Linked DNA regions of Rhodopseudomonas palustris. The protein of the gene in region 1 interacts with the protein of each later gene in a pairwise test. Links are inferred from orthologs where the notes say so. Each region holds a gene or a part of one and is shown on either strand. Other genes may lie near its edges.

The links.
Region 2: the proteins of dprA (region 1) and recA interact in binary tests that used the Bacillus subtilis proteins (3 or more experiments, as listed by UniProt). The link is inferred for Rhodopseudomonas palustris from one-to-one orthologs.

Annotation. Positions count from the first base shown.
Region 1 is NZ_CP019966.1:3,435,244-3,449,842, reverse strand. Bases 6,484-9,253 are described here. They hold dprA (DNA-processing protein DprA), read right to left. Parts: upstream 8,552-9,253; coding sequence 7,415-8,551; downstream 6,484-7,414. Other genes in these bases: plsY (glycerol-3-phosphate 1-O-acyltransferase PlsY), read right to left, coding at 8,681-9,253; RPPS3_RS16060 (hypothetical protein), read left to right, coding at 6,943-7,158; topA (type I DNA topoisomerase), read right to left, coding at 6,484-6,696. Outside these bases: RPPS3_RS16085 (MFS transporter), read left to right, coding at 1-326; RPPS3_RS16080 (NUDIX hydrolase), read right to left, coding at 360-1,115; RPPS3_RS16075 (DUF983 domain-containing protein), read right to left, coding at 1,185-1,613; rnr (ribonuclease R), read right to left, coding at 1,613-3,958; more of topA, read right to left, coding at 3,961-6,483; more of plsY, read right to left, coding at 9,254-9,292; RPPS3_RS16045 (dihydroorotase), read right to left, coding at 9,467-10,768; RPPS3_RS16040 (aspartate carbamoyltransferase catalytic subunit), read right to left, coding at 10,788-11,741; ipdC (indolepyruvate/phenylpyruvate decarboxylase), read left to right, coding at 11,934-13,565; RPPS3_RS16030 (acyl-CoA dehydrogenase family protein), read left to right, coding at 13,644-14,599. UniProt on the Bacillus subtilis protein: Protein that helps load RecA onto ssDNA during transformation. Binds cooperatively to circular ssDNA, is able to bridge different segments of DNA. Favors the loading of RecA onto SsbA- or SsbB-coated ssDNA and formation of RecA-DNA filaments.
Region 2 is NZ_CP019966.1:4,236,908-4,251,598, forward strand. The notes cover bases 1,878-4,739. They hold recA (recombinase RecA), read right to left. Parts: upstream 3,924-4,739; coding sequence 2,832-3,923; downstream 1,878-2,831. Other genes in these bases: gcvP (aminomethyl-transferring glycine dehydrogenase), read left to right, coding at 1,878-2,400; RPPS3_RS19695 (hypothetical protein), read left to right, coding at 4,412-4,669; RPPS3_RS19700 (hypothetical protein), read right to left, coding at 4,687-4,739. In the rest of the region: more of gcvP, read left to right, coding at 1-1,877; more of RPPS3_RS19700, read right to left, coding at 4,740-4,875; RPPS3_RS24670 (hypothetical protein), read left to right, coding at 5,169-5,315; RPPS3_RS19705 (hypothetical protein), read left to right, coding at 5,705-6,091; RPPS3_RS24675 (hypothetical protein), read left to right, coding at 6,385-6,525; RPPS3_RS19710 (Crp/Fnr family transcriptional regulator), read right to left, coding at 6,596-7,273; RPPS3_RS19715 (hypothetical protein), read right to left, coding at 7,434-7,700; RPPS3_RS19720 (peptidylprolyl isomerase), read right to left, coding at 7,741-7,869; RPPS3_RS19725 (PaaI family thioesterase), read left to right, coding at 7,998-8,459; RPPS3_RS19730 (caspase family protein), read right to left, coding at 8,516-9,970; RPPS3_RS19735 (GNAT family N-acetyltransferase), read left to right, coding at 10,200-11,354; RPPS3_RS19740 (DsbA family oxidoreductase), read right to left, coding at 11,355-12,020; RPPS3_RS19745 (helix-turn-helix domain-containing protein), read right to left, coding at 12,093-12,914; RPPS3_RS19750 (hypothetical protein), read left to right, coding at 13,065-13,463; RPPS3_RS19755 (SET domain-containing protein), read right to left, coding at 13,581-14,315; RPPS3_RS19760 (hypothetical protein), read left to right, coding at 14,457-14,691. UniProt on the Bacillus subtilis protein: Multifunctional protein involved in homologous recombination, DNA repair and competence.

The DNA.
Region 1 (14,599 bases):
GCGCCGCGCTGGTTTTGGTGGCGTGGATGTTGTTCGGGCTGTGGGGCAGCATCGCCGGACTGCTGATCGGCGTGGTGGTGATGGATTTCGGCCTGCAGGGCGCGCTGATTTCCAACCAGCACATCGTCTACGCGCTGGTGCCGGAAGCGCGAAACCGGCTCAACACCGTGTTCATGACCGGGATGTTCATCGGCGGATCGATCGGCTCGGCCGGCGCGGCCTTCGCCTGGGCGCACGGGGGCTGGACGGTAGTGAGCCTCTACGGCGGCGCGCTGGCGGCGATCGCCTTGCTGCTGGAACTAACGGCACGGTGGTCGCGCCGTTAGTTCGAGTGTGCTGGTGAGATGCAGGCCGGGCGCTCAGCCGCCCGGTAGCATGTCCTTCTGCATCTTGCCGCCGTAGAAGTGGAAGAACGGCAGCGCGGCGTCGTGGCGCAGCGGACCGGTGGCAAGCCGGCGATCGAGTTCGCCGAGCACGTTCTTGGTCATCGGATGCAGATCGGCGAGCGGCTTGGAGCCGAGCTCGACCCACACCAGCTCGACCAGCTCGGCATCCGCATGCACCACGCCCTCGACGCGGTGTGCGATTGCCGAAGCATCGGCGGTGAAGAAGCGGGTGTCGAACCGCTTGATGCGGCCGGGCGGAGTGATCGCGCGCGCGATCAGAAACAGGCCGGACGGATCGGGCAGCAGGCCGGCTTCGGCGAAAGGCTGCCACGGACCGTCCAGCTTCGCTTTGGTTTCAGTCTTGCAGCCGAGGCACAGCCCGGTCTCTTCGCAGGCTTCGCGGATCGCCGCGATCGCCAGCGCGCGGGCGCGGGACGGCGTGGTCTTCGGGCTGCCTTTCAGCAGATTGGCTTCGAGCTCCGGCGGGATCGGCGCTGCGACCGGGACCCGGACGTCGCTTTTGTCGACGCGGCCGCCGGGAAACACGAACTTGCCGGGCATGAACACGACGTTGTCGTGGCGCTTGCCGACCAGCACCTTCGGCGTCGAGCCGCTGCGGTCCACCAGGATCAGCGTCGCGGCGTCCTTGGGGCGGAAATAGGGGTGGTGGCTGGCTTCCTGGTGATCCTGCTCGACCTTCGGTTCGGTCTGTGTCGCGGATTCGGTCATATCGCTCCCGTTGTCGTTTCTTGTTGGTGTTGTTGTTCGTCGTTGTGCCGCCGCGTGGGAATCGCGCCGTCAGTGGTCCGGGTTGGTCTCGTCGAAGCCGTGCATCCGGAATGCCCATTGCAATCCGACCACGGCGCCTTTGACCGGCTGCAGCAATAGCAGCGAAGCCAGCAGGGTGAAAGGCAGGTAGATCGCCAGCTGCAATTCCACCGGCGGCGCGTAATGCGTCTCGATCGACAGCGCGATCGGCACCACGATGTGGCCGACGATGACGATTACAAGATAAGCGGGAAGGTCGTCGGCACGGTGGCCGGTGAAGTCCTGGCCGCACTGTGTGCAGCTGTCAGCGGTCTTGAGGAACGCGCGAAACATCCGGCCTTCGCCGCAGTTCGGGCAGCGGCCGCGGAAGCCACGCCACATCGCCTGCCAGACGTTGCGCTGCTGCGACGGGGCGGATTGCGGAGGCCAGACGATCGGCTCGCGGGTCAGCGTGCTCATCAGCGTTTTCCTCTCCCGGACTTGGTTTTTTGTTTCGGCTTGGCGGTTTTTCGCGGCTTCACCCGTCCGGGCTTGGCGCGCGCCGTCTTGCCGTTCTCGGTTTTCAGCTTGGCCTTGCTCTTCCCCTTGGTCTTGCGTGCAGTCTTGCGGTGCGTGAATTCGACGCTGGCGTTGCTCACCAGCTCGAACCGCAGCGCGCCGGCCACCGGTGCAGCTTCCACCAGCTTGACGTCGACCACATCCCCCAGCCGGTGCATGGCCCCGCTGCGCGAGCCGATGAGCGCATGGCGGGTTTCGTCGTAGTTGTAATACTCGTCGCCGAGCGAGCGGATCGGGATTAGCCCGTCAGCGCCGGTGTCGCTCAGCTTGACGAACAGGCCGGCCTTGGTGACGCCGGAGACGCGGCCCTGGAACGTGGCGCCGATCCGGTCGGCGAGATGATGCGCGATCAGCCGGTCGACCGTCTCGCGCTCGGCCTTCATCGCGCGCCGCTCGGTAAGCGAGATCTGCGCGGCGACTTCCGCCAGCGTCTCGGTGGTCTCGCTCGGCGGCAGCGCGCCGTCGCCGAGATCGAGCGCGCGGATCAGCGCGCGATGCACCACGAGATCGGCGTAGCGGCGGATCGGCGAGGTGAAGTGTGCGTAGCGACGCAGATTGAGGCCGAAGTGGCCATAATTCTCGGCGGCATACTCGGCTTGCGCCTGCGACCGCAGCACCACCTCGTTGACCAGCGGCTCGGAATCCTCGCCTTTGACCATCGCCAGAATGCGGTTGAACTGCGCCGGCCGCAGCGCACCTTGCTTGGCGAACGACAGATCGAGCGTCTTCAGGAAGTCGACGAGGTTGTGGACCTTCTCGACGCTGGGCTCATCGTGAACCCGGTAGATCAGCGGCAGCGCCTTCTTCTCCAACATCTCGGCGGCTGCGACGTTGGCGAGGATCATGAACTCCTCGATCAGCCGGTGCGCGTCGAGCCGCTCCGGCACGATGACGCGGTCGACAGTGCCGTCCGGCTTCAGGATGATCTTGCGCTCGGGCAGATCGAGGTCGAGCGGATCGCGCTCGTCACGGCCGCGCTTCACCACCGCGTAGGCTTCGTAAAGCGGCTTCAGGATGGTTTCGAGCAGCGGGCCGGTGATGTCGTCGGGCTTGCCGTCGATCGCGGCCTGGGCCTGTGCGTAGCTCAGCTTTGCCGCCGAGCGCATCAGCACGCGGTGGAACGAATGCGAGCGCTTGTGCCCCTGCGCGTCGATCACCATGCGGACGGCAAGAGCGCCGCGCGCGTCGCCCGGCTTCAGCGAACACAGATCGTTGGAGATCCGCTCCGGCAGCATCGGCACGACGCGGTCGGGAAAGTACACCGAATTGCCGCGGCGCAGCGCGTCGCGGTCGAGTGCCGAGCCGGGGCGCACGTAGTAAGCGACGTCGGCGATCGCGACATGCAGGATGACGCCGCCTTTGTTGTTCGGATCCGGATCAGGCTCGGCGTGGACGGCGTCGTCGTGGTCCTTGGCGTCGGGCGGATCGATCGTCACCAGTGGCAGATCGCGCCAGTCTTCGCGGCCCTTCAGCGTCGCCGGCTCCGCGGCTTCGGACTCGCGGATCGCGGAGGTAGAGAATTCCTGCGGGATATCGTGGGTGTGGATCGCGATCAGGCTGATCGCCTTTTCGCTGGCCAGCGAACCGAGCCGTTCCTTGACGCGGCCTGAGGCGAGGCCATAGCCGCGGGTGCGGATCAGGTCGACGCTGACGAGATCGCCATCCTGCGCGCCGCCGGCATCGTGCGCCGCGATGTTGAGTTCGCGGCCGGCCTGCTTCTTGTCGACCGGCACCATCCGGCCGCCACCTTGCGGCAGCGCGCGGAAGATGCCGAGGATACGGGCCTTGCCGCGCTCGAGGACACGGATGACACGGCCGACATAAGCGGGGCCGGCCTCGCGCGGATCGGCGGTCTCGACATGCAACAGCGCGCGATCACCAACGCCTGCTGCGGTGCCGGGCTTGATCCGGCGCGGCGTATGGATGCGGATCTTCGGCGCGTCGCCGTCCTGCTCGTCCCATTCGGACGGGGTGGCGATCAGTTCGCCGTCGGCGTCGCGCGAGACGATATCGGCGAGCAGGGTCGGTGGCAGCGTGGCGGGCTCCGACACCTTGCGGCGGCCGCTCTTGCGAATACTGCCGCCGTCGGCGAGCTCGCGCAGCATGCGCTTCAGCTCGGCGCGATCGGCATTCTTCAGGCCGTATTCGCGCGCGATCTCCCGGGTCCCGACCTTGCCGGGGTGGGCACGGATGAAGGCGAGGAGAGTGGCCTTGTCCGGAAACTTCGCGTCGCGCGGCTTGCTCACATCTATCCGTTCTTGGCGGCGCTACCCTTGGCCGCGTCTTTAGGCTCGGCGGCCTTCTTCGCTGCTGTCTTTGCGGCGACAGGCGCGCGCGCCTTGCTGGCGGCGGCGCCTTCAGCTTTCGGCTTGGCCTTCTTGGCAGCCGCCTTTTTCGCGGGCTTGGCTTCACCGTCGGCATCGGCCTTTTTGGCCGCGGCTTTCTTGGCCGGCGCCTTCTTGGCCTTGCCGCCGCCCTTGGCGGCGCGCTCGTCGAGCAGCGCGATCGCTTCGGGCAGGGTGATGGTGTCTTCGGTTTTGTCGGAAGGGATCGTCGCGTTGACGCCGCCGGCGGTGACGTACGCACCGTAGCGGCCCTTCTTCACAGCGACGGCACCGAGGCTCGGATGATCGCCGAGCGCCTTGCCGGGATCGGAGCCGAACCGCCGCTTGCTCGGGCCCTTGGCGATTTTCTCGGCGATCAGCGTCACCGCGCGATTGAGGCCGATGGTGTGCACATCGTCGCCGGCCTCGAGGCTGGCGTAGGTCTTTTCGTGCTGCACATAGGGCCCGAACCGGCCGATGCCGGCCTTGATCGGCTGGCCGGTCTCCGGGTGCTTGCCGACTTCGCGTGGCAACGCGAGCAGCTTCAGCGCCATTTCGAGATCGACGTCGGACGGCGAGGTGCCCTTCGGGATGCCGGCCCGCTTCGGCTTTTCGCCCTCGGCGTAGTCCTTGGCCTCGCCGAGCTGGATGTAGGGGCCGAACCGGCCGGACTTCACCGCGACCTCGAGGCCGCTGTCGGGATCGGTGCCGAGCACACGATCGGCATCCCCGGCGCTGTCGGAAGCGAGCGGCCGGGTGTAGCGGCATTCCGGATAGTTCGAGCAACCGACGAAGGCGCCGAATTTGCCGGCTTTCAGATTGAGCTTGCCGGTGCCGCAGCTCGGGCACTGCCGCGGATCGCCGCCGTCCTCGCGCGCCGGATAGATGTGCGGGCCGAGCATCTCGTCGAGCACGTCGAGCACCTGGGCGACGCGCAGGTCCTTGATCTCGTCGACCGCGCCGATGAAGTCGCGCCAGAAGTCGCTCAGCACCTGTTTCCAGGACACTTCATTATTGGAGATGCGGTCGAGGTCTTCTTCGAGCCCGGCGGTGAAGTCGTATTCGACGTAGCGGGTGAAGAAGCTCTCCAGGAACGCGACCACGACGCGGCCCTTGTCCTCGCCATGTAGCCGCTTCTTTTCCAGCCGGACGTAGCCGCGATCCTTCAGTACCTGCAGAATGGAGGCATAGGTCGAGGGCCGGCCGATTCCGAGCTCTTCCATCCGCTTCACCAGCGAGGCTTCGGAAAACCGCGGCGGCGGTTCGGTGAAATGCTGCGTGACGGCGAGGGTCTCGCGCTTCAGCGCCTCGTTCTCGGTCATCGCGGGGAGGCGGCGGGAATCCTCGTCCTCGGAATCGTCGTCGCGGCCTTCCTGATAGGCGGCGAGGAAGCCATCGAACTTCACCACCTGGCCGGTGGCGCGCAGCTCCAGCAAGCGCGACCCGGCTTTCGCCTCGATGTCGACGGTGGTGCGCTCCAGCTCGGCGGACTCCATCTGGCTGGCGACGGTGCGGATCCAGATCAGTTCGTACAACCGGGCCTGGTCGGAATCGAGGTTGCGGCTGACGTCGGACGGCCGGCGCGACAGGTCGGTTGGGCGGATCGCTTCGTGGGCTTCCTGTGCGTTCTTGGCCTTGGCGGTGTATTGGCGCGGCGCTTCCGGCACATAGGCGCTGCCGAAATCCTCGGCGATCACCTTGCGCGCCTGGGTGATGGCGGACGGATCGATCTGCACACCGTCGGTACGCATATAAGTAATGAGTCCGACGGTCTCGCCGCCGATATCGACACCTTCGTACAGCCGCTGCGCCACCCGCATGGTGTGGGCCGGCGGGAAGCCGAGCTTGCGGCTGGCTTCCTGCTGCAGCGTCGAGGTGGTGAACGGCGCGTAGGGGTTGCGGCGCGCCGGCTTGGCTTCGACGGTGGCGACCCGGAAGTTCGCCGCCTCGATTGCCTTCTTGAAGTCTTCGGCCTCGGCGCCCGTGCCGATGTCGAGCCGCTGGATCTTCCTGCCGTCGGCGCCGACCAGGCGGGCCTCGAAGGTCTCGCCGCGCGGCGTCGCCAGGGTGGCGATCAGCGACCAGTACTCGCGGGGGACGAACTTCTCGATTTCCGTTTCGCGGTCGCACACCAGGCGCAGCGCCACCGACTGCACACGGCCGGCGGACCGCGCGCCCGGCAGCTTGCGCCACAGCACGGGGGAGAGGGTAAAGCCGACCAGATAGTCGAGCGCCCGGCGCGCCATGTAGGCGTCGACCAGAGCGCCGTCGATCTGGCGTGGGTGCTTCATCGCGTCGGTGACCGACTGCTTGGTGATGGCGTTGAACACGACGCGCTCGACCTGTTGGTCCTTGAGCGCACGCTTCTGCTTCATCACCTCCAGCACGTGCCAGGAGATCGCCTCACCCTCGCGATCAGGGTCGGTGGCGAGGATCAGCTTGTCCGCACTCTTCAGAGCTTTGGCGATGTCGTTGAGCCGGCTCGCGGCTTTCGGGTCGACTTCCCAGATCATTTGGAAGTCGGCGTCCGGGTCGACCGATCCGTTCTTCGCCGGCAAGTCGCGCACGTGCCCGAACGAGGCCAGAACCTCGTAGGACGAGCCGAGATATTTGTTGATCGTCTTGGCCTTCGCGGGCGACTCGACAATGACGAGGTTCATCGCATTCCAAGCATCAGATGAAGAGAAAAAGGCCGGTCTGCGAGACTCGCGCCGGCCAGATTGCCCGGAACATGGGTGGTGACAGGGGCGCTGTCAAATCGCCGCTCGGGCAGGACGCCACATCTTCCGACCACCTGGGCCTGAAATTCACAAAACATAAACCTAGAGATGCACAACCTATGCGTGTATATCGCTCTTCATCCATCTATTTTGGAGTGGATCGATTCCGCCAGGAATGGTGCCCCAATGTCACCGCCGTCCGACAGCAAGAAGAGCTCCCGTTACACCCGTCCCGGCGACGGCGGCCCCGTGGAAGCAGCCCAATACCTGTCAGAAGCGACAGGTCAACTGATTCAGGTCGCCCAGGCGCATCGCCTCGACACTCTCTGTTACCTGCTCGACATGGCGCGGATGGAGGCCCGGGCGATCGTTCGCCGGCGGCGCAATTCCAGCACCGAGTGAACAAGTTCCCTGATCCTGCTGATCCGGCGGGGGTCTTCAGTCTGGTCTCAGATCTTAGGTGAGGTTCTGTGGGGGCCGTTCGGCAGTACAGCGTCGGCCAATGCCGACGCTGTCACGAGGCGGTTGCAGTTTACGTCTAATTAACCGAACCAGTTCACGATTCGAACGTCGGAGCGGGCCGGATGTACGTCCGCTCCTGGACAATGGCTCGAGGCTCACCGCTTCGGGCCGTTGGCTTTTTTGGAAGGCGTTTGCCTCAGCTCAGCGACACCAGCCCGCCGCCATGGCGCTCTAGCCTTCCGGCGAGTTCGAGCTCCAGCAGGACGGTGCGCACCGCCGCCGGTGCGATGCCGCTCAATCGGATCAGGTCGTCGATCCCCACAGGACTTGGGCCGAGCAGCGACAGGATGCGGGTACGGTCTCCGGCGTCGGGCTCGCCGGTGGGCGGAGCGTGCTCCGGCTCGCGGCCGGGCATCTCCAGCGGCCGCTCCAGGATTGATGCGACGGCCGCGACGATGTCGGCGGCCGAGGTGATCAGCGTCGCGCCTTGCTTGATCAGGTCGTTGGTGCCGGCAGCGCGCGGGTCGAGCGGGGAGCCGGGGACGGCGAACACCTCGCGGCCTTGATCTGCGGCGCGCCGAGCGGTGATCAGCGAGCCTGAGCGATAGGCGGCCTCGATTACCGCGACGCCGACGGCCGCGCCGGAAATCAGCCGGTTGCGGCGGGGAAAATCCTTGCCGCGCGGGACGTGGCCGAGCGGCATCTCGGAGATCGCCGCGCCGCGTGCCTGGATGATATCGAGCAGCAGATCCTCGTGCTCGGCCGGATAGATCTTATCGTGACCGCCGGCGAGGACCGCGACGGTGCCGCTGGCCAGGCTCGTCCGATGCGACGCCTGATCGATGCCGCGGGCGAGCCCGGAGATCACCACGAAGCCGCTCGCGCCGAGATCGGCGGCGAGCTGCGCGGCGAATTTCAGGCCGGCGCCGGAGGCATTGCGAGAGCCGACGATCGCGATCATCGGCCGCGCCATCACGGCGAGCGCATCGGGCAGGGCATGAACGCCGAGCAGCGGCGGCGCGTCGTCGATTGTGGTGAGGCGCGGCGGGTAGCCGGGCTCGCCCGGCGCGACCAGCTCGACGCCGATCCGCCTTCCGGCCTCAATCTCGCGCCGTGCCTCGTCCTCGGATGGAATCCGGCCCGCGCGCGCGGCGCCACCGCGCCTGGCGAGTTCAGGAAGCCGCTCCAGCGCAGTGCGCGCCGAGCCGAAATGATTGATTAGCGAGCGGAAGGTGCGAGGGCCGACATTGTCGGCCCGGATCAGCCGCAGCCAATCCACTCGCTGCGCTTCGGTGAGGACGGTCGTCCCCTGATCGCTGCTACGCTCGCCCACATCCGCCCCCGCGAGCGGCAGTGTTGCGCAACTTTAACGTGTGTTCAAGGTCGCCGACAGCGCGGCTGGAGGTATTATCTGATCGCGCCCGCTCAGCGCGATCGGGCGCCTTCGGAACAAGAGCGACGCTTACTTCTTCTGGCCGATCTTGCTCTCGGTGCCGGCCTGCAGCCGCATGATGTTTTCACGGTGCATCCAGAACAGCAGCAGCGTCAGCACGGCGAACAGCGAGGCGAGGGCGTCGTGGCCGAACCACCACAGGAAGATCGGGGTGACGAAGCTCGCCACCAGCGCCGACAGTGACGAGTAGCGGGAGGTGAAGGCCGTCGCTAGCCACATGATGCAGAACACCACCGCAGCCGGCCAGAACAGTCCGATCAGTACGCCGATATAGACGGCGACGCCTTTGCCGCCTTTGAACTTCAGCCACACCGGAAACAGATGGCCGAGGAAGGCGCCGAGCGCCGCCAGCATCGCGGCGTTGGCGGCGATCGCATCGGTGCCGGAGGCGAGATAGGCGGCGAGGATGACGGCGGCGGTGCCCTTCAGCGCATCGAGCAGCAGGGTCGCGGCGGCGAGGCCCTTGCGGCCGGTTCGCAGCACGTTTGTGGCGCCGATATTGCCGGAGCCGATCGAGCGCAGATCCTGGGTGCCGGCGATCTTGGTGAGGATCAGGCCGAACGGGATCGAGCCGAACAGATAACCAATCACCAGCGCGGCGATGTAGATCCCGATCATCACAACTCTCCAAACACTCTAGCGCGGCAATAAAGTCAGACGCTCCCGGTCATTGCGAGGAGCGAAGCGACGAAGCAATCCATTTCTGTGCTCGGTATTTCTGGATTGCTTCGCTGCGCTCGCAATGACGGATCGAAAGGCCTAGTTCAAGCGGCTGACTCAACCAGCCTTCAAATCTCACACATGCTCATAGACGGTGCGGCCGCCGACGATGGTGCGGGTCACCCGGCCGGAGAACCGCGCTTCGTCGAACGGCGTATTCTTGCACTTCGATTTCAATTCGTCCGGATCGACCAGCCACGGCACGTCGGGATCGATCACGATCAGGTCGGCGGGCGCACCGGAGCGCAGCGTGCCGCCGGGCAGGCCGAGCAGTTCGGCCGGACGGGTCGACATCGCGCGGATCAGGCTCAGGAAGTCCAGTTCGCCGGCGTGCACCAGCCGCAACCCGGCCGGCAGCATCGTCTCCAGCCCGATCGCGCCGTCGGCGGCTTCGGCGAACGGCAGCCGCTTGACCTCGACGTCCTGCGGATTGTGATCCGACATCACCACGTCGATCAGCCCGGAGGCGATCGCCGCGATCAGCGCCTTGCGGTCGGCTTCGGTGCGCAGCGGCGGCGCCAGCTTGAGGAAGGTACGATACGGCCCGATGTCGTTCTCGTTCAGCGCAACGTGGTTGATCGAAACCGACGCCGACACCGGCAGGCCAAGGTCGCGGGCGCGCTGCAGGATCTCCAGCGACTCGATGCAGCTCAGCGACGCGGCGTGGTAGCGGCCGCCGGTCAGCATCACTAGGCGAATGTCGCGCTCGAGCATCACCGTCTCGGCGGCGTTGGGGATGCCGGCGAGGCCGAGCCGGGTGGCAAACTCCCCCTCGTTCATCACGCCTTCGCCGACCAGGTCGGGGTCCTCGGTGTGGTGCACGATCAGCGCATCGAAATCGCGCGCGTAGGTCAGCGCGCGGCGCATCACCTGCGCGTTGGTGATGCTGAGGTCACCGTCGCTGAACGCCACCGCGCCGGCGGCCTTCAGCAGACCGATCTCTGTCATCTCCGCGCCGGCCAGACCCTTGGTGACGGCCGCCATCGGATGGATGTTGACGATCGCGGTGTCGCGGGCGCGGCGCATCACGAAGTCGACCGTCGCCGAATTGTCGATCACCGGGTTGGTGTTGGGCTGGCAGACGATGGTGGTGATGCCGCCGGCGGCTGCGGCCTGGCTGGCGGATGCGAAGGTCTCGCGGTGGCTCGCGCCGGGTTCGCCGACGAAGGCGCGCATGTCGACCAGACCGGGCGCGACCACCATGCCGGCGCAGTTGATGATGTCGGTGCCCTCAGGAACGCCGGCAGCACCGATGCCGCGACGGGCATCGCGGATCACGCCGTCGGCGATCAGCACGTCGCCGATGCCGTCGAAGTCGCGTGAGGGGTCGATCAGGCGTGCGTTGGCGAGCAGGATCGGGCGGCGATCGGTCAGCATGTTGTTTCCCGTTCCGGCATCAGGCGTTCGGCAGGTTGCGGGCGAGCGCTTCGAGCACCGCCATACGCACCGCCACGCCCATTTCAACTTGTTCGCGGATCACCGACTGGGCGCCGTCGGCGACGATCGAGTCGATCTCGACGCCGCGGTTCATCGGGCCCGGGTGCATCACCAGCGCGTCCGGCTTGGCGTAGGACAGCTTCTTCTGGTCGAGCCCGAAATAGTTGAAGTACTCGGCCGAGGAGGGCACGAACGAGCCGTTCATGCGCTCGCGCTGCAGCCGCAGCATCATCACGATGTCGGCGCCGTCGAGCCCTTCGCGCATGTCGCGCGCCACCTCGACGCCCATCCGTTCGATGCCCGCGGGCAGCAGCGTGGAAGGCGCAACGACGCGGACGCGGGCGCCCATGGTGTTCAGCAGCAGAATGTTGGAGCGGGCGACGCGCGAATGCATCACGTCACCGCAGATCGCCACCACCAGCCCTTCGAGTCGGCCCTTGTTGCGGCGGATCGTCAGCGCGTCGAGCAGCGCCTGGGTCGGATGCTCATGGGCGCCGTCGCCAGCGTTGATCACCGAGCCGTCGACCTTGCGGGCCAGCAGTTCCACGGCGCCTGAGGCGTGATGCCGGACCACCAGGATGTCCGGGTGCATCGCGTTCAGCGTCACCGCGGTGTCCATCAGGGTCTCGCCCTTGCGCATCGACGATGATGACACGCTCATGTTCATCACGTCGGCGCCGAGGCGCTTGCCGGCGATCTCGAACGACGACTGCGTCCGGGTCGAGGCCTCGAAGAACAGATTGACCTGGGTGCGGCCGCGCAAACTGGTGCGCTTTTTGTCGACCTGCCGGTTGAGCTCGACATACTCCTCGGAGAGGTCGAGCAGGCCGGAAATGTCGGCGGCGGAAAGCCCTTCGATTCCCAGCAGATGCCGGTGACCGAGGACGAAAGTCGATTTTGGGGCGGGGGTCATTAAAGCAAGAGCTATAGGGAGAGTTGGAAAGCCGGGCAAGCGCCAACGGGGCGCCGCGCGGAATAATCCCCCGGCGTTGTGGAACAGCCGGCATTTCGGCCTTGCAGCGTGTCACACTGGCGTGCGGTTGGTCGAAAGTCGGAAGCTCTGGTAAAGCGGTCCGGCGCTTTCCGTGCCCAGTCAGGAGCTCCCATGCCGACGCTTGCGACCGCGCTGCTCGACGCCCTCAAGGATCACGGTGCCCGGGAGATCTTCGGCATCCCCGGCGATTTCGTGCTGCCGTTTTTCAAGGTGATCGAGGAAAGCGGCACGCTGCCGTATTTCACGATGAGCCACGAGCCGGCGGTCGGCTTTGCGGCCGATGCGGCGTCGCGCTATCGCGGCAGCATCGGCGTCGCGGTGGTGACCTACGGGGCCGGCGCGTTCAACCTCGTCAACTCGATCGCCGGCGCCTATGCGGAGCGCTCGCCGGTGGTGGTGATCGCCGGTGCGCCCGGCGCGCGCGAACGCACGAGCGGTTATCTGCTGCATCACCAGGTCCGCACCGTCGATTCCCAACTTGCGGTATTCAAGGAAGTCACCTGCGATCAGGCCGTGCTGAGCGATCCGGCGACCGCGCCGGCCGAGATCGCGCGGGTGCTGCGGAGCGCACTCGAATTGTCGCTGCCGGTGTACATCGAGTTTCCGCGCGACATGGTCGACGCCAAGGTCGACCCGGTGCCGAAGCTGCCGCGGCGCGAAGCCGACGCCGGAGCGCGGGACGAATGCGCGCAAGAAATCCTGGATCGGATCGCCAAGGCGAAGTCGCCGGTGATGGTGGTGGACGTCGAAATCCGCCGCTACGGCGTCGAGCAGCAAGTCGCCGCGCTGGCCCGCAAGCTCGGCCTCCCGGTGGTGACGACATTCATGGGCCGCGGCCTGCTGGAGGGTGCCGACGACGTCGTGGCCGGCACCTATCTTGGCGCCGCCGGCGATCCGGACTTGTCGGCCCTGGTCGAGAGCGCCGACCTGGTGCTGATGTTCGGCGTCATCCTGTCGGACACCAATTTCGCGCTGTCCTCGAATATGACCGATCCGCGCCGCACCGTGCTGGCGACCGGACGCGAGGTGCAGATCGGCCACCACGTCTATCGCGATCTTCCGCTGGCTGACCTGATCGCCGGTCTCGACGCCCACGCCTCGCAGCATCCGCCGCGGCCGCGCAATGTCGGGAAGGGGATGTCCTATCCCCGGGGGCTGACCCTCGACGCATCGCCGATCGCGCCATCGGACATCGCCACCGCGATCAACGATCTGTTTGACCGCCACGGCAAGATGCCGATGACCGCCGATATCGGCGATTGCCTGTTCACCGCCATGGAGATCGACAATACCGCGCTGGCGGCCCCGGGATACTACGCGGGCATGGGGTTCGGCGTGCCCGCTGGTATCGGCGTTGCCGCGACCGGCCTGCGGCCGCTGGTGCTGGTCGGCGACGGTGCGTTCCAGATGACCGGCTGGGAGCTTGGCAACTGCAAGCGCTACGGCCTCGATCCGATCGTGGTGCTGTTCAACAATTGCAGCTGGGAAATGCTACGGGTGTTCCAGCCGGAATCGAAGTTCAACGACCTCGACGACTGGCATTTCGCCGATATCGCGCATTCGATCGGCGGCTTCGGCGAGCGGGTCACGACGCGCGCCGAACTCGCCGCGGCGCTGCAGCGCGCGGTCGAGCGGCGCGGGGTATTCTCACTGATCGAAGTGATGCTGCCGCGCGGCGCGACTTCCCATACGCTGGCGCGGTTCGTCACCGGCTTCAAGGCGGCGCGTGAACGAATGAAGTGAGGGCGCGGCGATCCGCCGTGTCCTCGGGGCGGTTTTCTGCGTAACATGCGCGCGAATCCGCATCGTTCCAGGACCGCCATGACGCAGCCTTCCTTCGCCACCCACGAGGTGTTCAACCAGTCGCCGCCGCTTCCGGACCTCGACCTGTTGGGCGCCGACCGGCCGCTGCTCGAGGCGGTCACTTTCAATCAGGGGGCTAACGCTCATATCGAGCTCGAAGCCTTCGGCAAGGCGTGGGGCACCACCGAGATGGCCGAACGCGGCCGTCTCGCCAACGAATACACCCCGAAGCTGAAGACCTTCGACGCCAAGGGCGTGCGCCGCGATCAGGTCGAATTCCATCCGTCCTATCACGAGCTGATGGCGGAGAGCTTCAAGGCCGGCCTGCATAACTCGACCTGGGACGCACACGGCAAGCCCGCCGGCAATGCGTCAGAAGTGGTGCGCGCCGCGAAGTTCTACATGGCCGCTCAGGTCGAGACCGGCCACCTCTGTCCTGTGACGATGACACGCGCGTCGGTCGCGGCGCTCGGCTCGCAGCCGGACCTGCTGGCGCAGGTGATGCCGGTGCTCGGCACCCGTCAATACGATCCAAGCTTCGCGCCATGGACCGCCAAGCGCGGCATGAGCATCGGCATGGGCATGACCGAGAAGCAGGGCGGCACCGATGTGCGCACCAATGCGACGCGCGCGTTCCGCGATGGCGATGCGTACCGCATCGTCGGCCACAAATGGTTCATGTCGGCGCCGATGTGCGACGCCTTCCTGGTGCTGGCGCAGGCCGACGAGGGACTGAGCTGTTTCTTCATGCCGCGGTTTCAGCCTGATGGTTCGGTCAACGAGATCCGTTTTCAGCGGCTGAAGGACAAGCTCGGCAACCGCTCCAACGCATCGTCGGAGGTTGAGTTCACCGGCGCCTACGCGCTGCCGGTCGGCGAGCTCGGCCGTGGCATCCGCACTATCATCCAGATGGTGCAGCTGACGCGGCAGGATTGTGCGACTGCGTCCGCCGGCCTGATGCGATCGTCGCTCGC
Region 2 (14,691 bases), 800 kb from region 1 along the record:
GCATTCTTCGTCGATGCCGATACCCATCCGCAGACCATCGCGGTGCTACGCACCCGCGCCGAGCCGCTCGGCTGGCGCATCATCGTCGGCAATCCGGAGACCGAGCTGGAAAGCGCCGACGTGTTCGGCGCTCTGCTGCAATATCCCGGATCGTCGGGCGCCTTGCGCGATCCGCGCGCGGTGATCGCGGCACTACGCAAGAAAGGCGCGCTGGCCGTGGTCTCCGCTGACCTGCTCGCGCTGACGCTGATCACCCCGCCCGGAGAACTCGGCGCCGATATCGCGATCGGCTCGGCGCAGCGCTTTGGCGTGCCGATGGGGTATGGCGGGCCGCACGCCGCGTTCATGGCGGTGCGCGACAGCCTGAAGCGCAGCCTGCCCGGCCGCATCGTCGGGCTGTCGATCGACAGCCATGGCCAGCCGGCCTATCGGCTGGCGCTGCAAACCCGCGAGCAGCACATCCGCCGCGAAAAGGCGACCTCCAACATCTGCACCGCGCAGGTGCTGCTGGCTGTGATCAATGCGATGTACGCGGTGTATCACGGCCCCGACGGCCTCGCCGCGATCGCGCGCCGCGTCCACCGGCGCACGGCCGTGCTGGCGGCCGGCCTGCAGCAGCTCGGCCTGACGCCGACCCACGGCACCTACTTCGACACGCTGACGATCGAAGTCGGCGATCGCCGCGACGCCATCGTGGCGCGCGCGGAGGCCGAAAAGATCAACCTGCGGATCAATGCGTCTTCGCTCGGCATCTCGCTCGACGAGACCACCACGCCGGCGATCGTCGAAGCGCTGTGGCGCGCCTTCGGTGGATCGCTCGACTACGCCACTGTGGAACGCGACGCCGGCGACGCGCTCAGCACCGCGCTGCCGGCGGCGCTGAAGCGGACCAGCGATTACCTGACCCAGCCGGCATTCCAGGACTATCGTTCGGAAACCGAACTGCTACGCTATATGCGCAAGCTGTCCGACCGCGATCTGGCGCTCGACCGCGCGATGATTCCGCTCGGCTCCTGCACCATGAAGCTGAACGCCACCACCGAAATGATGCCGCTGACCTGGCCCGAATTCGGCAGCCTGCATCCGTTCGTGCCGAAGGCGCAGGCCGCCGGCTATCACGTGCTGTTCGCCAGGCTGGAAACCTGGCTCGCCGAGATCACCGGCTATGATGCGGTGTCGCTGCAGCCGAATTCCGGCGCGCAGGGCGAATATGCCGGCCTGCTGGCGATCCGCGGCTATCATCTGTCGCGCGGCGAGCCGCACCGCAAAGTCTGCCTGATCCCGTCGTCGGCGCACGGCACCAACCCGGCCTCCGCCGCGATGGCCGGCATGGACGTGGTGGTGGTCGGCTGCGACGCCCATGGCGACGTCGACGTCGATGACCTGCGCGCCAAGGCCGAGGCGCATTCGGCGAATCTCGCCGCGGTGATGATCACCTATCCGTCGACCCACGGCGTGTTCGAAGAGCACATCCGCGACATCTGCGACATCGTCCACGCCCATGGCGGTCAGGTTTATCTGGACGGCGCCAATTTGAACGCGCAGGTCGGCCTCGCCCGCCCCGGCGATTACGGCGCCGACGTCAGCCATCTCAATCTGCACAAGACCTTCTGCATCCCGCATGGCGGCGGCGGTCCGGGCATGGGCCCGATCGGCGTGCGCGCGCATCTGGCGCCGTTCCTGCCGGGCCATCCGGCCGAAGGCGAACCGCTGAACGGCGGCCTGCATGGCGGCGGTACGGTGTCGGCGGCGCCGTGGGGCTCCGCCTCGATCCTGACGATCTCCTACATCTACATCCTGATGATGGGGGCGGCCGGCCTGAAGCGGGCCACCGAGATCGCGATCCTCAACGCCAATTACATTGCGGCGCGGCTGCAGCCGCATTTCCCGGTGCTGTATCGCAACGCCCGCGGCCGGGTCGCGCACGAGTGCATCGTCGATCCGCGTGCGCTGAAGACCACCACCGGCGTCACCGTCGACGACATCGCCAAGCGGCTGATCGACTACGGCTTCCACGCCCCGACCATGAGCTTCCCGGTGCCCGGCACGCTGATGATCGAGCCGACCGAGTCGGAATCGAAGGCCGAGATCGACCGGTTCTGCGACGCCATGATCGCGATCCGCCGCGAGATCGCGCAGGTCGAGGACGGCCGCTACAAGATCGAACAGTCACCGCTGCGCCACGCGCCGCACACCGCGCACGACGTCACCAGCGCCGAGTGGACCCGGCCCTATCCGCGCACCGAAGGCTGCTTCCCGGCGCCGAACTCGCGCACCGACAAATATTGGAGCCCGGTCGGCCGCGTCGACAACGTCTACGGCGACCGCAACCTGATCTGCTCGTGCCCGCCGGTCGAGGACTACGCACTGGCGGCGGACTACGCGCGGGCCGCGGAGTAGCTGCCGCCGCTGGCTCGCCGGCATTGAGAGGCCGGCAGCCTCGGCCCGAGGCAGCCTCGGCCACGAAGAACAACGTCATCGCCGGGCTCGACCCGGCGATCCATCCTTTTCGCAATTGCCTCGGTTGTGCGCGCTGCGCGCGATGATGCGTGGGCCTTCGACGCGCCGGAGCGGCTACGGCCGCGCAGGCGGGTTAGGGCCGCGCATGACGTCTGTTTGAGAACAGCGCTTCGACACAGCCTCTTCAGTCCCGAGCAGAGATCAAGCCGTTCCCCAAACGAATGCGGCGAGCGCCGCGGGATCCCCGGCAACAGGGGGTCGCAGCACTCGCCGTCTTAAAAAAGTCGGCTTCAGAAAAGATCGGCTCCAGGCCGGCATACCGCTCGCCGACCTGAAATCATGCGACAGGCATCAGCCGGCCGCGAGCCATCTCACTCCTCGATCGGCTCTTCGCCGTCGGCGTCGCGTTCGGGCGAGCCGGCGAGGATCTGTTCGGCGATCAGGCCGGAGTTCTGGCGGATCGCCGCTTCGATCTTGGCGGTCATGTCCGGGTTGGAGCGCAGGAACGACTTGGCGTTCTCACGTCCCTGGCCGAGCCGCTGGCTGTCATAGGAGAACCAGGCGCCGGACTTCTCGACGATGCCGGCCTTGACGCCGAGGTCGAGGATCTCGCCCATCTTGGAGACGCCCTCGCCATACATGATGTCGAATTCGACCTGCTTGAACGGCGGCGCCAGCTTGTTCTTCACCACCTTGACGCGGGTCTGGTTGCCGATCACCTCGTCGCGCTCCTTGATCGCGCCGATGCGGCGGATGTCGAGGCGGACCGAGGCGTAGAACTTCAGCGCGTTGCCGCCGGTGGTGGTTTCCGGCGAACCGTACATCACGCCGATCTTCATCCGGATCTGGTTGATGAAGATCACCATGGTGTTGGACTTGTTGATCGACGCGGTCAGCTTGCGCAGCGCCTGGCTCATCAGGCGGGCCTGCAGGCCGGGCAGTGCGTCGCCCATTTCGCCTTCGAGTTCGGCGCGCGGCACCAGCGCCGCCACGGAGTCGACGATCAGCACGTCGATCGCGCCGGAGCGCACCAGCGTGTCGGCGATTTCCAGCGCCTGCTCACCATGGTCGGGCTGCGAGATCAGCAGGTCGTCGACATTGACGCCGAGCTTGCGGGCATAGACCGGGTCGAGCGCGTGTTCGGCGTCGATGAAGGCGCAGATGCCGCCCTTCTTCTGGGCTTCGGCGACGCAATGCAGCGCCAGCGTGGTCTTGCCCGACGATTCCGGCCCGTAGATTTCGACGATCCGGCCCTTCGGCAGGCCGCCGACGCCGAGCGCGATGTCGAGCCCGAGCGACCCGGAGGAAATCGTCTCGATTTCCATCGCGCGGTCGTTCTTGCCGAGCTTCATCACCGAGCCCTTACCGAACTGACGTTCGATCTGGGACAGCGCGGCGGAGAGCGCCTTGGATTTGTCCATGGAAGAACCTTCGACGATACGCAATGCGGTGGGGGCAGCCATCAACGTGCTCCTTATGGACGGATTCGCCAACTGGACAAACAGGCGCCGGGCTCAGCCGGCAAAATCAACGTACCCCATTTGTTCTCAGTTCGCAATATGTTCTTGTCGGAATCCGGAGCTTTCACGAGGACCAGCGGCACAATTTCGGAACTCGGTAGAAGCTGGAGTTGGAATGCAATCGCCCAATCCTGACGACGTGCGGTCGGGAGGCGAGCCAGGGCCGATTAGCCAGCAGAGCGAGTCCACGACGGCATCGAACAGAAACGCCAAGCTACAGTGTAGCTAAACTAACCAGGTCGGGACGGCCGCCTGCTAAGCAGCAAGTCGCGGGCGTTTTCTGCCGGCCGAATAACATCAGCAAGCGATTAGCTCGCGCTTGAAGCTTGGTCGAGCCTCCTATTCAAATCAGCTCGCGTCCCGCGGCGCGAACCGGCGTCCCGTGCCGCGCCTTCATCCTTTCTCAACCCGGCTTCGCCACAACTGACAGGATGGATAGCCTTCTTGCCACTCCGAAGATCCCGGACAAAGTGCGGGTGCTGTGCGGCCGCTGCCGCGTGACGTTCCGGGAGAAGATCAAGAACATGCGGGAGGGGTTTCAGACCCAGTGCCCGAACTGCAACCGGCTGATCACCTTCTCCAGCGACTCCGCCGATCTCGGAGTGCAGCGGGCGATGACCGAGGCGCGGCGGATCCGCAATGGCGGCACCGCGGCGGCGGTGTATGGCGGCGGCACTGAGCGGCTGTGAACGCTGCGCCGGAAGGCTCAGCGCAGGTTCTGGATGCCCCACATCACCAGCAGCATCGCCGGCACGCAGACCGCGGCGTAGATCGCCCATTTGGTCAGGCCCGCGCCGGTGCCGCGCTTGAAGGCTTCGAGCAGCCGATAGGTCGCGACGATCCAGGGCAGGATGATTCCGACCGCGACGGCGTCGACCACGTACCAAAAACTCATCTTCCATCGTCCCGTGCAATGACCGCGCGCCAGCTTTACCGCAGCCGCCCCGCTCCACCATCCATTCCTTCGGCTGAGGGCAATCGGCCGCAGCGGCGGTATCGGCAGATCAGGGTTTTCCTGACAGCGCCGACCGCTCCCCCTGGAACTGGCGGACAGCATTTCGGATCGACAGGCATTTTCGCTCGTACTAGCCTGAGGGTGCCATCCGCTTCGACAGGAGACGTGACTGACGGGCGCGCGCGCTGCGATGGCCGCCGCGTCCTATGGGAGCAAACGAACAGGAGAGCGTCTTGGATAAATTTCTCCGCGACGAAAACCTGAAATTGTATCGCCGACTGCTGTCGGAGACGACCGACGAAGACCGCCGCCGGGTGCTGAAGCAATTGATCGCGCAGCTCACCCAGCATCATGCCCATCATGGGCATGGCGGTTCGTAACGCCAACGGTATTTGATTTTACGCATAGGCAATGCCGAGCGGCCGCCGCTAGCCTGCGGCCGTCATTGCCGAGCTTTCTAGAGGTGGGGAGTTTCGACCGTGACCGGAGCCCCGAACACGGCCTCGTTCGGGGCTCCTTGTTTTTTGCGGGTACAGTTTTTGGTGGGTCAGTGACGGCGCTCGTCCCGTCGCAGCGCCAGACAGGTTGCCCCTCCCTATCGTCGCTCCTCTGATCATTGCGAGTGCCGCGCAGGTTCCGTTTCATTCGGAACCCGACATGCTCTAGGCTCGCGCCGCGGGTGCGCAGGACAGCGCCCGCCTTGTATCAATCAGGCTCGTCATCGCCGCGTGCTGCTTGGGCACCGGCCCTTACCGACAAGGAGACAGGAATGCGCCGGCAGGCCATGGACAGATTTCGGATCGGCACGCTGATCGCGCTGACGGGCGCGGCGATCGCCCTGGCGGGCTGCGGCGAAGGCTCGCGCGGACCGCAAGGCGAAGCCGGTCCGCAAGGCCCCGCCGGCCCGGCGGGACCTGCCGGCCCTGCCGGCAAGGACGGCGCCTCGATCTCCAGCGTCCGCACCCTGACCTCGACCAGCTGCCCGGCCAACGGCTGCCCCACCGCCTGCGGTGCCGACGAGGCGCTGGTCTCGGCGCTGTGCGTCGGCAACGGCTCGGCGCGGTTCAGCGACAACATCACGATCGAGAACGGCATCATGACCGCGCGCTGCGGCGCCAGCTCGGTGCGCATCGAGGTGAGCTGCGCCCGCAAGTAATCGCGCGAGGGTTGAGCAAACCAGCACAGGCCGCCAGCGTCCGACGCTGGCGGCCTTTTGCGTTCAGGATCAGCGGCTTGACGATTCGGTTGTGAACGCCCGCATCGATTACCGGCAGTATTAACCGGATTAAGCTTGCATGCGATTCAGTCGCAATTTAACGGTAAAATCATACGCTAATTGATCTAGATCAAGCGCATGGACGGCCGCACCCGGCAAGTCGTTCTCCTAGAACTAAAGGCGGAACCGGCCTTCCAATGTCGCATGTGCTCTATCAGTGTCCCCGGACCGGGATGAAGGTCCAGGCTTGGCTGCAGGAAGACCCCGGAAGCTCGGCACAGACCACGTTCGAGCTGGTGCATTGCCCGGCGTGCGCGCAGATGCATTTCGTCGATCGCCGCACCGGCAGCCTGCTCGGCGACAAGAAGAAATAGCCGGCGCCGCGACAGCGCGCCGGCCCCAGACGGACGAGGTCCGCCGCACTCCATCCATCAATTGCGATAGCTATTCGGGCTTTCGGGCGGGCTCGACCGCGCGGGGCCGGTCCGGCAGCACCGCATTGCGCAAGGTGGGATGCACCTCGATCCGGCCGTTGTAGTCGATGAAGCCGGCCTTGCGAAACTTGTTCATGAAGAAGCTGACGCGTGACCGGGTCGTCCCGATCATCTCCGCCAGCGTCTCCTGGCTGATCTCGATCGGCACCGGCCGCGACGCCTCGGCCGGGTCCGCAAGCAGCAGCAGCAGCCGCGCCAGGCGCTTCTCGCTGTTGTTGAACAGCTGATCGATTAGATCGTCTTCGACCCGTGAATTGCGCGCCACCAGGTGCCGGGTGAACAGCTCGCACATCGCCGGCTCACGCTGCAGCGTCGCCATCATCGACGCGTTGGTGATGCTGGTGAGGGTACAGTCTTCCAGCGCAATCGCGGTCGCACGGCGGCGATGATCGAGCAGACCGCTTTCGCCGAAGAATTGTCCGGGCTGCAGGATGGCGACCACCGCGCCCTTGCCCTGCTCCGACATCACCGACAGCTTGATGCGGCCTTGCTGGATGTACATCACGCAGTCGGCGGCTTCGTCCTGCGTGAAAATGGTCTGGCCGGCGCGAAATTGCAGAACGGCGCGTCCCGTACCTGCACTGCGAAGAAAGACCTTTGGATCGAACGGCACCTCGCGCGACGTCACGTGATATCCTGCGAACGAAAACGAATGAGTTAGTCGGATCCGGCCGCGCAACGAGTTGCGTACGCCGGGGTTCCGTCCGCGCATCATCCTCAAATCGCAGAAAAAATCTGTGCCGTTTTGACCACCTGCCTATCGCCGCAGCAGTGGCCGTTAGACGAGCTTAATTGCTCTGGTGAGTCTTGCGCTTGGCCTTGGGCTGGGTCGCCTCGGCGCCGCGGACGCCACCCCACGGATCGTTCGGCGCCTGCGCATCCGGAATCTTACGCAGCGATTCCTGGTAGGCCTTCTGCCGCACCGCGTCTTGGGCCTTCTCTTCCGGGGACTTGTGCTCGATCTCCGGCACCAGATTGACGTGCGGGCCCTCACCCTGCGCCAAAGCCGGCCCCGTCAGCAGGGCCAGGACGGCAACGCCGTGCAGAATCTTCATCGCAAACTCCCTTTCGCGCGAGCCGTGCCCGGCCGCAGCGCTACAGATGATCCGACCGGCAGGATTTCGGCGATTGCCAATCTTCCCAGATCGGACCGCATTTGGTGCAACCGTTCAGCACGATCGCCGTCACCACCAGGCCGACCACCAACGCAACTCGTCTGACCATCGTGTCCCCTTTCGGATGCCGCCGAACTTAAGGGATCGACCGTGTCGTTTTCAAGCCGTCCCGAATCGGATGGGATGCTGCGAAACGCCGCGAAACATGCGGATAATCAACGAGTCAGGGAGAGACGCATGGCAGAGCAGCAGGCGGCGGAGTTCGGCCTTCAGGAGGCGCGGCAGATGCTGCAGGAGGCGTTCGCGCCCTGGGTGCTGGAGCTCGGCCTGTCGATCGAAACCCTCGAGCTCGATCCGCCGTCCGGCGGCCCGGCTGACTGGCAGCCCGGCGCAACTTTGCGGATGGCGTTTTCCGAGCGGCTATGTCGCAGCGGCGGCGTGGTCTGCGGCCAGGCCCTGATGGCGCTGGCCGACACCGCGATGGTGTTTGCGGTCTGCGCCGGCAACCGCGGCTTCCGGCCGATGACCACGGTCGATCAGACCACCCATTTCCTGAAAGCCGTCGCCTCGACCGACGTCATCGCCGACGCCCGCCTGGTCAGGCTCGGCCGCACCATGAGCTTTGGACGGGTCACGCTGCTCGGCGCCTCCGACGGCAAGCCGGTGGCGATGGTGTCGAGCGCATTTGCGATGCTGTGAGCGGCCCGGGCGGCGGCTTCACAGGCGCCGCGCCGACAGCCGTCCAGTTGCCGCGTTCAATAGCGGCCGCGGCTCGGTCCGGTCTGGCCGCCGCCGCGATACGCACCGCCGTAGCCGCCGCGGAAACCGCCGCCGAACTGAATCACCGGCCCCGGCGGCGGATCGTAGATCGGCGGCCGCCGCACCACGCCGTCGTCTTCGTCCTCGACATAGACCCGGGTCCGCGAGGCCTTGCCGCTGCGTTTGGGCGGATCGTCGCGCTCGGCCCGGCTCTTGGTCTTCTTCACATCGGTCTTCTTGGGCTCAGCCTTCTGCTGCAGCACCGGAGCGCTCGGCCCGCACGGACAGGTCGGCGCCACGGCGGCAACCACCGGCGTCGCGAGCGCGGCCGGCACCACCACCGCGTTGTCGGGGCGATTGCGCAGCCGCTCGGCGAGCTTGCGCGCGGTCGCGGTGAGGTCGCTGTCGGGATATTCGGTCAGGAACGCCGAATAGGCCGATCCGGTGTTGATGAGCACGGCCCGGCTCCAGGCCTTCATCCGGCGATGGCGGTCGAGCCAGCGCTTGGCCTCCGGTGCAAACGGCGGCTCGGCGTAGAGCCCGACAAACGCTTCATAGGCGTCGGCCGAACCGTCGGACACGATCAACATGTTGGCCTGATCCACCGGCTTGCCCTTCAGGAAGGCGCGCCACTCCTCGACCGTGCGCGGCTTCGGCGCCGCGGTGTCGGTTGGCGCGGCGGCCGATGCGGCGAAGAACTGGAAGTCGTCGACCAGCGACGAGCTCTCCCACGGCGTCTGGCGGCCTTCGGTTGCCTGATGCACTGCGAGCCGCACCCGCTTGAGGGTGTCTTCGATCTTCAGCCCGTTCTCGCGCCCCGCTTTGAGCAGCGCGGTGGTGTAAGGGCTGTTGGCGCCGCCCCCATCCTCGGCTTCGGCGCCGGGCGAGGTCGAGTACGACAATAGCGTGCCGGGCGCGCCGGACTTGGTATCGACCAGCGCCAGCCCCTGCCCTGTCGTCTTATTGATGCTCGGAAACGGATTGTTGCGGCAGGCATCGAGCATGATGATCCGGCTCTTGCTCGGCACGGAGCCGAGCGTGTTGAGCACGTCGTCGAGCCGCACCGCCTGCAGCGGAATGTCGGCCTCGCGTTTCGGATCGACGTCGACCGGGATCAGATAGTTCTCGCCGTCCACCTGGATACCGTGACCGGCATAGAACACCAGCGCAACGGTCTCCGGCCCTTTCGCCGCGACCGTGGCGGCGAAGTCGCCGACCTTGGCGCGAAGCTCGGTCTGGCCGAGATCGGACGCCTCGGTGACCTCGAAGCCGGCCTCGCCGAGCAACGCGGCGATCGCCTTGGCGTCGTTCACCGGATTGGGCAGCGCCGGCACCGCCCGATAGGCCGATTGCCCGATCACCAGCGCGACCCGGCTTTCCGCGGCCGCAACAGCCACTCCGCACAGCAGGCTGGCGGCGGTCGCCGCGGCCTTCAGCATCGCGCGTCGCATGGCGTCTCCTTGCCGACCAATGACCGCTCTTGGTCGCCGCCCGGCGAGAGCGGGTTCAGGCGACGTGGCAATTCGACGCCGAAAGGCGGCGTGCGAGGAAAGCTGCGGTTAACATTGTCGGCAAATTGCCTCGTGGAACCAAGGTGATGTTGGGAGTCGGCGGTTAGTCTCCTGGCCGTCGCGCCGGGGCTTGCTTCGGACGCGCTTTGACAATTCAGGACCGAGAGCTTTGGCCGAGACGTTCCCCACCACGCCGTTCGTGCATCGCCGCGCCGTCGCGCCAACGACCGCCGCTCCCGGCGCGCTGCCCGAGGTCGCCGCGATCGACAAGGCAGCCTGGTGCGATCTGGCGACCCGGGTGATCGAGCCGAACGGTTACTACCTGCCAGAATGGGTGATTGCAGCGAATGGTGACGACGCGGTCCCGCGCGCACTGACCGCGCAGGATTCCGCCGGCCGGCTGATCGGCGTCCTGCCGGTGATCTCGTGCTGGCGCGCGTTCCGTCTGCCGCTGCCGGCGCTGGTGTCCGCCGATCCGTTCCGCTCGCTCGATACGCCGCTGCTTGACCGCGATGCAGCCGATGACGCCGCCGCCAAGATGATGGCGCAGGCGCGCGCTGCCGGCGCCCGCGCCCTGGTGCTACGCGACGTCGCCCGCGAAGGCGAAGCGATGGCGGCGTTCACGCGCGTGCTCGCCACCGAAGGGCTCAGTCCGCGCCTGATCAACGGCTGGACCCGCGCCGGCCTCGACGCCAGCCGCGACGGCGAAGCCCTGCTGCGCCAGGACCTCGATACCAAGAAGCTGAAGAACCTGCGCCGTCTCGAGCGTCGTCTTGGCGAGCACGGCGAGGTGCGCTTTACCGTGGCCAAAACTGCCGACGAGGCAGCGCGGGCGTTCGACATTTTTCTGGCGCTGGAAGACAGCGGTTGGAAAGGCCGCCGCGGCAGCTCGCTGAAGCGGCAGCCGGAGCTTGCGGCCCGGCTGCGCAGCGCCGCGATCGCGCTGGCCTCGCGCGGCCAATGCGAGGTGATCACCCTGTCCGCCGGCACAACGCCGATCGCAGCCGGCATCGTGCTGCGCCACGCCGACCGCGCTTATTTCTTCAAGCTCGGCATCGACGAGAGCTTCGCCCGCTGTTCGCCCGGCGTGCTGCTGACACTGGCGCTGACCCGGCATCTCTGCGCCGATCCGGACATCCGCTTTGCCGACTCCACTGCCAGCGCCCAGCATCCGATGATCGATCCGATCTGGCGCGGCCGGTTCGCGGTCGGCGACCTGGTGTTGCCGCTGCGCAAACGCGATCCTCTGTTCGCGCCGATCGTTGCTACGCTGTCGGCGCGCGACCGGCTGCGGCACTTCGCCAAGCGGCTGTTGAAGCGCTGATTACTCCGCGGCTTCCGCGTTCAGCTCCGCCGACAGCTTACGGATGGCACGGGCGATCAGCGCCGGTTCCTGCGCGCCGGACACCGCGTATTGGTGCATGAACACGTAGGTCGGCACGCCGGAGATTCCCTTGTCGGCGGCTTCCTGCGCCTGCGCCGAGACTTCCTCGACGTCCTGATCGGTGGCGAGCCGGGCGCGGATGTCGGCGGCATCGAGGCCGCATTCGGCCGCCGCCTGCACCAGCACCTCAGGATCGGTGAGATCACCACCGTCGCGGAAGTACAATTCCATCAGCCGCTGCTTCATCGCCGGCCCGTGGCCGACCGCGCTCGCCCAGTGAATCAGGCGATGGCAATCGATCGTGTTCGGCTGCCGCTGCACGCGCTCGGGGTGATATTCCAGTCCCTCTTGCGCGGCGGTCTCGGCGATGCGGCCGGCGATTTCCTTGTAGCGCTCCGGCGATCCGAACTTCTTGGTCAGATACTCGTCGCGGCTGATGCCCTCGCGCGGCACCCAGGGATTGAGGAAGAACGGCCGGTAGATCAGCTCGACCGGCACCTCCGGCGCCAGCGCGATCGCCTGCTCGATCCGCTTCTTGCCGATGTAGCACCAGGGGCAGACCACATCGGACACCACGTCGATCGTTAGCGGCTTCAGCGTGCTCATCGGCGCCTCCTCGTTGTCGTTGCCGGCACAGTCCCACACAGATGGGGCGCAGGCAACGCCGGACAAGGCGGATCAGAGCCGCGCGGCCAGTTCGCGCAATCGCGTCCCCGTGATCGCATCGGCCGGAAAGAATGTCTCGATCGCGATTTCCGACAGGGTGACGTCGATCGGCGTGCCGAACACCATGGTGGTGGAGATGAAGCTCAGCACCTCGTCGCCGAGCTGCAGGCGAAACGGCACCGCGACCGCATCCGCTGCGATCGGTGCGGCGCGCGCCGGCACCGGATAGGTCTTCAGTTCTTCGTACAGCGCGATCAGCTTCGGATCGGCGCTGGTCTCGCACTGCCGATGTAGTCGCTCCAGCAGATGCGCGCACCACTCGCCCAGATTGGCGGTGCGTGCCGCCAAACCTTCGGGATGAAACGACAGCCGCAGCACGTTGAGCGGCGGCGCAAGCAGATGCGGCGCAACGCCGTCGAGCATCGGCGCGACCATGCGGTTGGCCGACACCAGGTTCCAGTGCCTATCGACCGCCAGCGCCGGGTTCGGCTCGTGCGCGGCAAGCACCTGATCGACCGCAGCCCGCACCGAGGCGAGCGCCGGGTCATCCAGCGAGCGCTGCGGGAACGCCGGTGCGAAGCCCGCCGCGACGAGCAGCACGTTGCGCTCACGGAGCGGAACGTCGAGCCGCTCGGCGAGCCGCAGCACCATCTCGCGCGACGGCGAGGCGCGTCCCGTCTCGACGAACGACAGATGCCGCGCGGATATTTCTGCGTCGAGCGCGAGATCAAGCTGACTGAGCCGGCGGCGCTGCCGCCACTGCCGCAAGTAATCGCCGATCCGGACCGGCTGCGCGCCGGCGGCGGCATTGATCGAAGACACGTTGGTGTTCATGCGCGAACGCTAGCACGCACACCGCACAGCATCCATGACCTCCGAGGTAAAGCGTTTCTGACCTGCCAGGTAATCGAATTGCGTCGCGCATCTCGGCATCCTTCGGGGCATCGCTGCAACCGAAGGAGATGTTCCATGATCCAATCCTCTATGACCCATCCGTCCACGCTGCTCCGCCGCGCCCTGCAGGCCGACGCTGTGGTCAGCGGCGCGATGGCGTTGCTGCTGAGCTTGGCGGCCGGCCCACTCTCGCGCCTGCTCGCCCTGCCGCAGCCGCTGCTGCTGGAGACGGGACTGTTCCTGATCGGCTACGCCGCCCTGGTCGGCTGGCTCGGTACCCGCAGCGTGCTGCCACGGGCGCTGGTGCTGATCGTGATCGGCGGGAACGCACTATGGACGCTCGCGAGCGTCGCACTGCTGCTCGGCGGCGCAGTCGCACCGAACGCGCTCGGCATTGCTTTCGTGCTGATGCAGGCGACGGCGGTCGGGATCTTCGCCGAGCTGCAATTCATCGGGTTGAAGCGGAGCGGCGCAGCGGTCGCTGCATAAGCACCGCTTCTCCGTCATTGCGAGGAGCGTAGCGACGAAGCAATCCAGGAACTCAGTGCACGGAGCTGGATTGCTTCGCTTCGCTCGCAATGACGATTGGAGAGGCCGCGACTACAATCAGGCTGCCTTGGACTTGCCGGTGGTCGCCTTGCGAGACGTGGTCTTGGCCGGCTTCGCCGCTTTGGTCTTGCCGGCCTTTGCCGTCACGACCTTCGTCTTCGGTGCCTTGCCGGCGCCCTTCGTCGTCGCCGTCGCTTTTGCCTTCACCGCTTTCGGCGCCTTCGACTTGGCGACCTTCTCCGGCTTCGACGGCTTTTCCGGCTTGGCCTTGCCGGCCGCCTTCGCGGCCTTGCGGGCGGCCTTCTCGGCTTCGGCTTGCGCCTTGCGCTCGGCCTTCAGCTTCAGCTTGGCTTTCTCGGCACGGGCTTCGGCAGCCTTCTTCTTGCGCTTCTTCTCGCAGGAGACGCACTTGCAGCCGATCGGCTTCAGATAGGCTTTGAAGTAATCGGTGCCGTAATCGTAGTTGATCTCTTCGCCCGGCTCGATGTTCTTGATGGCGCGGATGATCACGCGCTTCTTGCGCGGATTGACGTCGGACTCAGCGTTCGGCTTGCAGGCGTGGTTGATGTAGCGCGCGACGTTCTTGCGCACCGAGCCGTCGATGGTCCAGCGCTTGTTCAACTCGAACAGGTATTTGTTTTCGATGCCGTCGTGCTTTTTGTTGTGCGCGTCGAGCAGCGGCCCGAAATACCGGATGATCTTGGCGCCCTTCTTGATCGGCTTGACGGCGAACAGGCCGAGCCCGGTTTTGGAGCGGCCGACGCGGTAATGGTCATTCGACAACAGCGGCATGGTTCTTCGATTCGAACGCGGCTAAAGGACGGACACACGAAGGCGCCGTTCTAGAGCGATTCCGCCGCAAAGGGCAGTACCTGAGCGGAAATTGCTCGAACCTTCCCCAGCCGGACGCCGACCGACAAAGGTTCCGCTGCGATGCAAGGCCTGCCAATGCGACTGCTCCCCGCCCTCGCCGTGCTGCTCCCGCTCACTATTTCGGCCGCGTTCATGGCGCCGGCTCAGGCTGACGGCGCCAGCAGCGTCTATAGTTCGACCGCTCCCAAGGCGTGCCGGGTCGCGCGGCCGGGCGGCGCACCGGAAGATAGCGGCGAGTGGCTGTGCCCCGGCCAGGACGGGCTGGTGGTGGTCGTATCGGAGATGGACCTGCGCC